3 regions of the Micromonospora fiedleri genome follow, and region 2 is predicted to be linked to each of the others. Evidence: riboswitches for the same ligand, from Rfam matches in the RefSeq annotation. Region 2 holds a riboswitch; each other region holds the start of a gene.
What was found. Region 2 has a riboswitch for cyclic di-AMP ahead of JMF97_RS25585 (C39 family peptidase). Riboswitches for the same ligand answer to the same signal wherever they lie in the genome.

Region 1 (3,268 bases), on a different contig from region 2:
CGCAAGCGTCCGGGGATACCTGAAATCCATATCACGCATTCCTTGACGCGGCTTGCGCTGCGTGTGACCGTTGGACCAGCCCGTGACCAGTGTCGGCCCGGGATGACCAGGCATCGCATGAGTAGCGAGGGGGCGCCGGATGAGTCGACCCGGACCGATCGGAACAGAGCTGCGGCCGGAGCGGGAACTGCTCACCGCGGATCTTCCGGGCGCGCCACAGCTGGCGCTTGCCGAACTGATGGCCGGTAATCGGCGGTTCGTCACCGATACGGCGTGGCATCCCAATCAGAACGCCGGACGTCGCGCTGCCGTCGCCGGCGAGCAGCATCCGTTCGCGGTGATCGTGGGCTGCTCCGACTCCCGGCTGGCCGCCGAGATCATCTTCGATCGCGGGCTGGGTGACCTCTTCGTGGTCCGTACCGCCGGGCACACCGTCGGCCCGGAGGTGCTGGGCAGCGTCGAGTACGCGGTGTCGGTGCTGCGTACGCCGCTGGTGGTGGTGCTCGGGCACGACTCCTGCGGTGCCGTGCAGGCGGCCCGGGCGGCGCTGGCCACCGGCACTGCCCCCACGGGTCACCTGGGTGCGGTGGTGGACGCCGTGGTGCCCAGCCTGCGCCAGGCGCAGGCCGCCGGGGTGAACGACCTGAACGAGATCGTCGACATTCACATCGCGCAGACCGTGACGGCGATGCTGGGATCGTCGGCGACGCTGGCCGCCGAGGTCTCCGCCGGGCGTTGCGCGGTGGTCGGCATGTCGTACCGGCTGGCCGCCGGCGAGGTCCGGGCGGTGGCTGCGGAACCGGCGGAGCTGGTCGCCGAGGTCGCGGCGCCCGTCGCCTGACGGCGAGCGCCGGGCCGCCGAGGGCGTCAGCAGACGAGCTGAGGGCCGCCCCACCGGACGGCGGGACGGCCCTCGAAGCGATGCTGGACGTGCGCTAGTACATCGAGACGTGCACGTGGTCTGTGTGGTTCGACGGGCCGCTGTAGGAACTCCAACCGGTCGCCGGGAACCAGATCTGCCGGTTCCAGATCACGTAGTAGACACCCAACCGGTCGGCGTTACGGACCAGGAACGCGGCCAGGTTGTTGCCGTAGATCCGGGTGTCGTCGTTGTACCAGGGGCGGAAACCGCTGTTCTGCAACGACCAGTCACATGCTCGGCCCTTGGGGTGTTCCCACTTGTCACCCGGTCGGTAGCAGCCGACGAACCGGTTGAAACCGGCGCGCTTGACCTCCTTGTACATGTGCAGGGTGCGTGCCGTGATGCAGCCGGACGTGGTCGGGTCGTTCTGGTTGCACGACTCGGACTTCCAGCCGCCGTCGGCTGCCCGGTTGGGGCCGGGTCGGGCGACCGGAGAGGTGGCGGCCACCAGGCCGCCGGTGAGACCGACGCCACCGACCAGGCGGAGCGACTTCTCCGCGTCGCTCTTCTTGCGGGCCATGTCGTTGGTCAGCTTCTGCTGCTCGCGTACCTCGGCGTCGAGCGCCAGCTTGGCCGTCTCGGCGCGGCGCTTGACCGCGTTGACCTCACCCAGCTTCTTGCTGTTGACCAGGTTCAACTCGTCGAGCGCGGCGGCGCGGTGGATGAACGAGTCGGGGGCGTTGCTCTGCAACAGCATGGCGATCGCGCCCACCCGGCCGGTCCGGTACGACTGGGTGGCGATCTCGGCGACCTGTGGGGCGAGGGCGTCCAGGTCGGCCTCGGCGCGGCGGACCTCGACGGCGAGCTTGAGCTGCTTCTTCTTGGACTTTTCCAGCTTGGACTTGGCCTTGGTGTAGTCCCGGTTCGTCGCCTCGATCAGCTCGTTGAGCATCGGCGGGTCGTCGTCATGGCCGGCCGGTTTGGGGGGCTTCGGCGCAGCCGTCGCCGGCAGCGGGCCGGCGAAGACGGCGAACGCGGCGAACACGGCCACCACGGGCGTCAACCAGCGGCGTAGGGGTGCCGTCACTGTCTTCCCTTCCATCGACCGCCGACCGGGTTAGCTGACGGGTTCGGGACGGAAGTGGCCCCTACCGCTGGTGCGGATTCACCCCACGTACCTGGGTTCCCGGCTCGCCTGGTGGCGATTGGGCGGTGGCACCGCAGGCGCCGGTGCGCGCCTTCGGCGGTGACCGGCAGTGAGGTTACCCGACGGTCGGTCTGGTCCTCTACGCGCCGAACCCGGCAAGATGTGTCATTTCGTAATCGCACTGGGTGACGAGTGACACGCTTGTCGATCCTTTCGGTCGGCGTGCTCACGTTGAGGAGTGTCACCATGGGGTGTCGGTGCTCCTGTCCGGTTCGGGCCACTCCGAACGGGTGGCGGGGGGCGTGTGACGGGGACGCGGTGTGCTGAGGGCCTGGAGCGTCTCGGCCCGGTCCGTCGCCGGTCGCGGCTGGGCGACGGCCACGTCGTCGGGTGCTCCGGGCGCGGCGTTCGCGCCGGTGCGGCGCCGTCCGGCGGTGGTCACCACCGTGGCCAGGGCGGTGGTCAGCGGTACGGCGGCGATCAGCCCGAGCGTGGCCACCACGCTGCGGACGATCTCCTGGGCGAGGAACTCGCTGGTCACGATCTGACCCAGCGCGCGGGAGTCGGCGGTGAGCAGGAGCAGCAGCGGCAGCGACGCGCCGGCGTACGCCAGGACGATGGTGTTCACCACCGAGGCGATGTGCGCGCGGCCCACCCGTGTCGCCGAGCGGTACAACTCGCGGCGGGACAGGTTCGGGTTGGCGTGCGCCAACTCGGTGACCGCCGCGGCCTGGGTGACCGTGACGTCGTCCAGGACGCCCAGTGACCCGATGATGATGCCGGCCAGCAGCAGGCCGTGCAGGTCGACGTCGCCCCGGAACATCGACAGGGTGGTGGCGTCCTCGCTGCCGAAGCCGGTCAGGTGGGTCGCGTTGGTGGCGGCTAGGCCGAGCAACCCGGTGAGTACGAGCGCGCCGAGGGTGCCGAGTACGGCGACCGAGGTCTGCGCGGACACCCCGTGCGTCAGGTACAGCACCACGAACATGATCAACGCGGCGCCGACGATGGCGACGATCAGCGGCGGCTGGCCGGCGCTGATGCCCGGCAGCACGAAGGTGAGCAGGATGGCGAAGCTGGCCGCGAGGCCGGCCAGGGCGGCCAGCCCACGCAGGCGTCCGAAGGCGACGATGGCGGCGGCGAAGAGCACCCCCAGCCAGATCAGTGGCATACCGCGCTGGTGCTCGGCGATGTTGTAGGTGCTGATCGCCGGGTCCTCCGGGTCGATCAACGAGACCAGGATGACGTCGTCGTCGACGCTG
Region 2 (3,268 bases):
GGCGCTGGCATCCGACCGGTGCGCCGCGATCCCACCGACGGCCGATGAACTGGTGAGCGGCGGCGACGACCGCCCCGGCGCTGGCGCCGCGACGACACCGGTGCCGTCGGCGCGGACGGAACAGGGCGTCGACCTGGCCGGCGCGGCTGCCGACGATCAGCCTCCTGCGGTGGACGCCTCGGGTCTGCGGTGCGGCCGCGCCCCGCCCGGCGCCTGATTCCCGCCCGTACCGTCGGTTGACCCGGACGGCCCTCGTACGGCTGTCCCGGTTGTGCCTTCCGCATTCCGCGCCGGCCGCCCGCCTGCGACGGGCCGCGGCGATCGGGCCCCCACCGTGGGTGTCCCGCCGCGCTCCACCACCTTGACGATCCGCCGCTACCCGGCGACCCGACACCGGCGGCACCCCCAGGCCGCCACATCCGCTCCCGCGAGGTATCGACATGGAGAAGACCGTTCTCTACCAGTTCCTGATCGACGCGCCTCGGGCCGCCGCCATCTGGTCGGTGCTGCTGGTGCTCGCGCTGGGCGTGCTCACCGCGCTCGTCGCCCGACCCGAGCCGGCCCCGCCGACCGACCGGACCCCGGACCTCCCGGACAACGACGAGGTCGCGGACCAGCGTCGCTACGCCGGTGAGGTTGCCGTCGCGGCGGCGGGCGCCGCGCAGAACGCCGGCCGCCACCGGGCGGCATGGCACCGCGCGCAGACGGAACTCGACCGCGCCTGGGCCGCGTACGACGAGGCCGAGGCCGCCGCCCGACGGCTCGCCGCCGCCACCGCCTGGCCCAGCCCCGGTACGCCCCGGACCCCCGCCGAGTACGCGGCTCGGGAGCGCTGGCTGCACCACGCCGCGATGACGGCATACTGGCGCGGCGACCTGACGGGGCGGCAGCTCGCCGACGCGCTGGCTCACCGGGCCGGCTGGGATCCCCGACGGCACCCCGCCGAGCAGGAGATCTTCCTGGCCCGCGTGGTACGTGACGGCCGCCTCGCGGCGTACCAGGCCGCCGCGCAGCAGGAACGCGACGCCTGGCGGACCGCGGAACTCGCCGCCGACGCCGCCCGCGCGCTCTCCACCGAGGCGTACGCCGCAGCGCAGCGGCTACGGCCGAACCCGCTGCCGGTGCCGCGTCGGGTGGTCGTCGGCCGGCCCGCAGCGGCCCTGCGCTGGCGGCCGGCCCGGGTGGGATGAGCCGTCGCCTCCTCGCCAGTTCAGCGACAGGTGGGCCGAAATTCGGTGACCCCGGTCACAGCAATTGCCGAATCGGTCAACGTGGGTCAGACGTCGAAGGCGGGGCGCAATGTGCGGGGCATTGTGAACGTCCGGTCCGGTTACCGCCTCGACAGGGATGTCCGCGAGTGCTGTCCCATTGAGCGACGACAGTTCCGCGATACCCGAAAATAATCGCACCGGGCCAGGTTTAAGCAGGTCAGGGCAGGCTTGGCAGGAGCGATACCGACCAGTAGTGTCGCCCTGTCCGGTGCGGTAAATGATCGCAAGTGGCGACGCCGCGCCGACCCGCTCAATCGTGATCACACGAACCGGGGAACCACTGCACCACTTGGGGTGAATCCGCGAGCCACGGCTCGCGGTAGGGCGATCTTCCCGCCCGAATCCGTCAGCTAACCCGGTCGGCGGTGTCGGAAGGAGTTCCTGTCCTCGTGCAGCACAATTCGATCCCCCCGATATTCCCCCGCCTCCACGGCACCGTGGTGCCTGCGCTCGCCGGTCCGCTCTCCGCAGCCTGAGCCAGGCCCCACCCGTCCACCCCTCAGCCCGTGGAGGATCTCGTGAAGCACACCCTCAAGCGTCAGCTCCGTAAGCTGGCCACCGAACGCCCCTATCAGCTCCTCGCCACATCGGCGGCGGCCCTCGTGCTGGCCACCGGCGCCGGTGCCCTGGTCGCCCGGACCGACGACAACCTGGGCGACGCGCCCACCGCGACCGCCGTGGCCGAACTGCGCGACGACAGTGCGGCCTCCCGTTCCCTGGCGCGGGTCGCCACCGCCCCCAGCAGCGCCGCTCCCAGCAGTGCCGACCCGAGCAGCGCCCCGAGCAGCGCCGCCCCCGGCAGTGCCGCGCCGAGCAGCGCAGCTGCCTCGCCGTCGGCGCGGGCCGCCACCGCGGACCCGGACGTGGCCAGTAAGAAGGCCGCCCCGAAGCCGCCGGCGGAAAAGGTGCTGTCGTACGACTACCAGGCCCAGATCAACGGTTACTACTGCGGCCCGGCAGCGGTGCGCAACGCGCTCAGCGCCGCCGGCATCGAGCGCGGCCAGGAGACCCTCGCCGCCCAGATGGGCACCACCTTCGCCGGCACCAACTCGGCGTACGACACCACTCGGGCGCTCAACGCCGCGGTCAAGGGCGAGCCGTACAAGACCACGATGATCCCCGGCGGCGCGGCGACCCCGGCCCAGATGGACCAGCTTCAGGCTGATGTCGTGGCGGCGATCTCCGACGGGCGTGGCGTCGTGGTGAACGTCGCCGGCAGCGTCGTGGACACCGCCGGTGGCTGGCACTCCTTCCCCGGCGGCCACTACGTCGCCGTGGTCGGCTACGAGGACGAGGGCCGGATGGTGAAGATCGCCGACTCGGCCGACGCGTCGTACTACTCGTACTGGTTGAGCACGATCGACCTGGCCAACTGGGCTGCCACCCGGGGCTATTCGTCCTGATACCTGCTGTTCGTGCCGGGCGTCGACCCTTCGGGGTCGGTGCCCGGTGTCGTATCCCGGTCGCGGCTCTCGCCGACCGGCCCGGGCGGTGGCAGACTGCCCGACATGATCACGGAGTCGGGTGAGCGGGGCAGCGCGCCGGTGTTGTTGCTGCTGCACGGGATGGGCGCCACCGGCGACGTGTGGCTGCGCTGCGCGCCGCTGCTGCACCAGCGGTGGCCGGGACGGTGGATGGCCCCCGATCTGGCTGGCCACGGCGCGTCACCCCCGCTGCCGGCGTACTCGTTCGCCGCACTCGCCGATCAGGTCGCCGCGAGCCTGCACCCCGGCGATCGGGTGATCGTGCTGGGCCACTCGCTCGGCGGGGTGGTCGGTCTGGCGCTCGCCGCCGTGAGCCGGGCGGTCACCGTCGACGCGGTGGTCGGGCTCGGCATCAAGGCGGTCTGGTCCCCGGCGGAGTTGTCCCGCGCCACGGATCTGGCCGCCCGCCCGGTCACCTGGTTCGACAACCGCGACGAGGCGGCGCGCCGGTACCTGCGGGTCGCCGGGCTGGCCGACCTGCTCGGCCCGGAGGATCCCGCCGTGGCGGCCGGA
Region 3 (3,268 bases), on a different contig from region 2:
GCATCCCCGGCACGTGCTCGGCTGGCTGGCCGACCACGAGCGGCTGCGCCGGTACGCCGGTGGCATCCTGTCCGGGGCCGAGATCCGGCTGCTGGGCGAGGCCTACCGAGGGCTGGCCACTCACGGCCCGACGGTCGCCGACACCGCGCTGCTCGACGAGCTGGACACGCTGCTCGGTAAGCCGGTACGCCCGGCCCGGGCCAAGCGGGATCCGTTCCAGCTGGCCGGCGGCGTACGGGAGCTGAGCACCTTCGCCGACCGGCAGCGGGCCGCCCGACAGGCCGCCCGCGAACGCCCGGAGGACTACCGGGACTACGCCCACGTGGTGGTCGACGAGTCGCAGGACGTCTCGCCGATGCAGTGGCGGATGATCGGCCGGCGGGGCCGGTTGGCCTCGTGGACCGTGGTCGGTGACCCGGCGCAGACCGCCTGGACGGGAGACCCGCAGGAGCTGAACCGCGCTCGGGAGCAGGCCCTGGGTCGGCGTCCGCGTCACCGGTTCACCCTCACCACCAACTACCGCAACTCGGCGGAGATCTTCGCGGTGGCGGCCGAGGAGATCCGCCGGGTGTACCCGGATCTCCCGCTGCCCACGGCGGTCCGCTCCACCGGAGTCGACCCGGTGCAGCTCGTGGTGCCGGCCGCCGAGTTGACGACGAGCGTGGTGTCGGCCGCGCGCACCCTGCTCGGCGAGGTCGAGGGCACCGTCGGAGTGATCACTCCGGTGCCGCGGCGGGACGAGGTGACGGGCTGGCTCGATGGCCTCGGCGGCGACCGCCTGCAGGTGGTGACGAGCCTGGAGGCCAAGGGCATGGAGTACGACGCGGTGGTGCTGGTCGCGCCGAGTGAGATCCGCGCGGTGCCCGATTCCGGTGTGCGTACGCTCTACGTCGCGCTGTCCCGGGCCACCCAGCGGCTCACCACGGTCGATGTGGCCACCTGACACCGAGCTACCGCAATTCGCCACAAATGATACTTTCGTCCGATTTCCTGGTGACCGGACGAACACCACGAGTCACACCGGCTGCACGGGTCACAGCAGCACCGGTAGGCTCGGACCCGGCCTCCGCCAGGCGGCACCCACCGGTGCCGGCGGTGGTCGCCGCCTAATCGCCCGCAGGGGCGAGCCGGGGAACCATGTTCCTGGGGTGCATCCGCGCACGCGCGGTAGGGATCTTCCGTCCCGAACCCGTCAGCTAACCCGGTCGGCGGCTGACGGAAGGACATGTGCATGCCAGCAGTGGCAACCGTGAAACCGGCCGCCCGAACGGCGGCCCTGATCTGCGCGGCGCTCGCTCTCGCCGTAGGCGTCGCGCTCGTTCCCGGCCCGGCCGCGGCACACGGGTTACTGGCGGCGGCTCCCGCCGACGTCGGTGACGAGGGGGGCACCCCGGCGCTGCGCGCCCAACTGGAGGCGGCCAGCAAGGGCTACCTCGACGCCAAGGCCGCGCTGGACCGTTCGGTCAAGCGACAGAAGCAACTGGCCACACAGCTCACCGCCACCGAGAACCAGCTCACCGAACGCGGTGCCAAGGTCGCCGAGATCGCCGCACAGGCGTACCGCAGCGGCCGGCTCGGCGCGGCGTCGGCGCTGCTCAACAGTGGCTCTCCGGCCGGCTTCATGGACCGGGCGGCGGCGCTGGACGCGGTGGCCGCCAACGAGGAGCGTGCCCTGGGTGAGCTGCGGGCCACCCGCGACGAGGTCAGCAGGACCAAGCAGGCGCTGGACGTCGAGGTCCAGGAGCAGCGCAAGCAGGTCGCGGTGATGGCCAAGCGCAAGGACCAGGCCGAGCGGGCACTGACCGTGGCCAACGAGCGGGCGGAGGCGGCCGAACGCGCCCAGGCCGCGGAACGCGCCGCCCGCACCCCGAGCCGTGGTGGCGGTTCCAGCCCGACGGCCAAGCCCGCGCCCCGCAACTCGGACGGCTCGTGGCCCTCGGAGTCGTGCAGTGTCAACGACCCGACCCCGGCCAACGGCTGCATCACCCCGCGCACGCTGCACGCGCTCAACCAGGCCAAGGCGGCCGGCTTCACCCGGTACGTCTCCTGCTACCGCTCGGGCGGCTCGGGCGAGCACCCCAAGGGCCGGGCCTGCGACTTCGCCGCGCAGAAGAACGGCTTCGGTGGGGTCGCCACGGGCGGCGACCGGACGTACGGCAACAACCTGGCGGCGTACTTCGTCAACAACGCCGACCGGCTCGCCGTGCTCTACGTGATCTGGTACAAGCAGATCTGGCTGCCCAGCAGCGGCTGGAAGTCCTACAGCGGCGGTCGCGGCGACCCGTCCAGCGACCACACCAACCACGTGCACCTGTCGGTGTACTGACCCGTTCACACGACGCCGCCGGGTGGGACTTCCACCCGGCGGCGTCGCATCGTGCCCGCACGGCGAAACGCCGCACTCCCCCGCCCGTCGACGCGCGCGAATCCGCCACCTTGGTTACCGTCTAAGACGGAAGTGGACATTTCGCCACGAGGGGGCGCAACTCGCATGAGACAACCCACCACGCGGTTCACCCGGTCCGGCACCTGCGGGTGGGCCCGGTGACCGGGCACGTCATGGTCTTCGCGCCCACACCGCTGCTGACCGTCACCGTCGACCAGCCCAGCGACGTACCGGAGCTGCACCTGCACCCCGGCGGACAGGGCGTCTGGCAGGCCCGGATGGTGCTGTCGCTCGGTGTCGACGTGGTGCTCTGCACGGCGCTCGGCGGCGAGATCGGGGAGGTCCTGGCGCCGCTGCTGGTCAGCGAGGGAGTGGACCTCAAGCTGGTGAACCGCGACTCCGGCGGCAGCGGCGGGTACGTGCACGACCGCCGCGGGGGCACCCGGCAGGAGATCGTCGACGTGCCCGGCCAACCGTTGAGCCGGCACGAGCTGGACGAGTTGTACAACCTCGCCCTCAGCGAAGGGCTACGCGCGGAGGTGTGCGTGCTCAGCGGTCCGAACGACCCGTCACTGGTGCCCGCCGACCTGTACCGGCGCTTCGCCGCCGACCTCGGCGCCAACGGCAGCCGGGTGGTGGTGGACCTCAGTGGCGAACACCTGACGGCGGTCGTGGACAGCGGCGTGTTCTTCCTCAAGGTCAGCCACGAGGAGCTGATCGCGGACGGCCGAGCCGCCGACGACGACGAGGAACAGCTCACCCGCGCCATGTACGACCTGCACGCCGCCGGCGCGGAGAACGTGGTGGTCAGTCGGGCCGAGAAGCCGGCGCTGGCCCTGGTCGACGGCGAGGTGTTCGAGGTGCTGATGCCCCAACTGGAAG

Region 1: it holds a riboswitch for cyclic di-AMP, as region 2 does, so the genes downstream of both, JMF97_RS27350 (coiled-coil domain-containing protein) here and JMF97_RS25585 (C39 family peptidase) in region 2, are expected to answer to the same signal.
Region 3: it holds a riboswitch for cyclic di-AMP, as region 2 does, so the genes downstream of both, JMF97_RS07025 (coiled-coil domain-containing protein) here and JMF97_RS25585 (C39 family peptidase) in region 2, are expected to answer to the same signal.

What each region holds. Positions count from the first base shown of each region.
Region 1 is NZ_JAETXL010000012.1:124,152-127,419, reverse strand. Features, by position in the region: gene JMF97_RS27355 (carbonic anhydrase) at 239-841, shown strand; gene JMF97_RS27350 (coiled-coil domain-containing protein) at 936-1,949, opposite strand; cyclic di-AMP (ydaO/yuaA leader) riboswitch at 1,954-2,084, opposite strand; gene JMF97_RS27345 (YibE/F family protein) at 2,251-3,268, opposite strand, start outside.
Region 2 is NZ_JAETXL010000010.1:155,619-158,886, reverse strand. Features, by position in the region: gene JMF97_RS25595 (hypothetical protein) at 1-217, shown strand, start outside; gene JMF97_RS25590 (hypothetical protein) at 441-1,190, shown strand; cyclic di-AMP (ydaO/yuaA leader) riboswitch at 1,509-1,651, shown strand; gene JMF97_RS25585 (C39 family peptidase) at 1,778-2,674, shown strand; gene JMF97_RS25580 (alpha/beta fold hydrolase) at 2,780-3,268, shown strand, end outside.
Region 3 is NZ_JAETXL010000002.1:668,845-672,112, forward strand. Features, by position in the region: gene JMF97_RS07020 (HelD family protein) at 1-943, shown strand, start outside; cyclic di-AMP (ydaO/yuaA leader) riboswitch at 1,094-1,227, shown strand; gene JMF97_RS07025 (coiled-coil domain-containing protein) at 1,232-2,326, shown strand; gene JMF97_RS07030 (1-phosphofructokinase family hexose kinase) at 2,545-3,268, shown strand, end outside.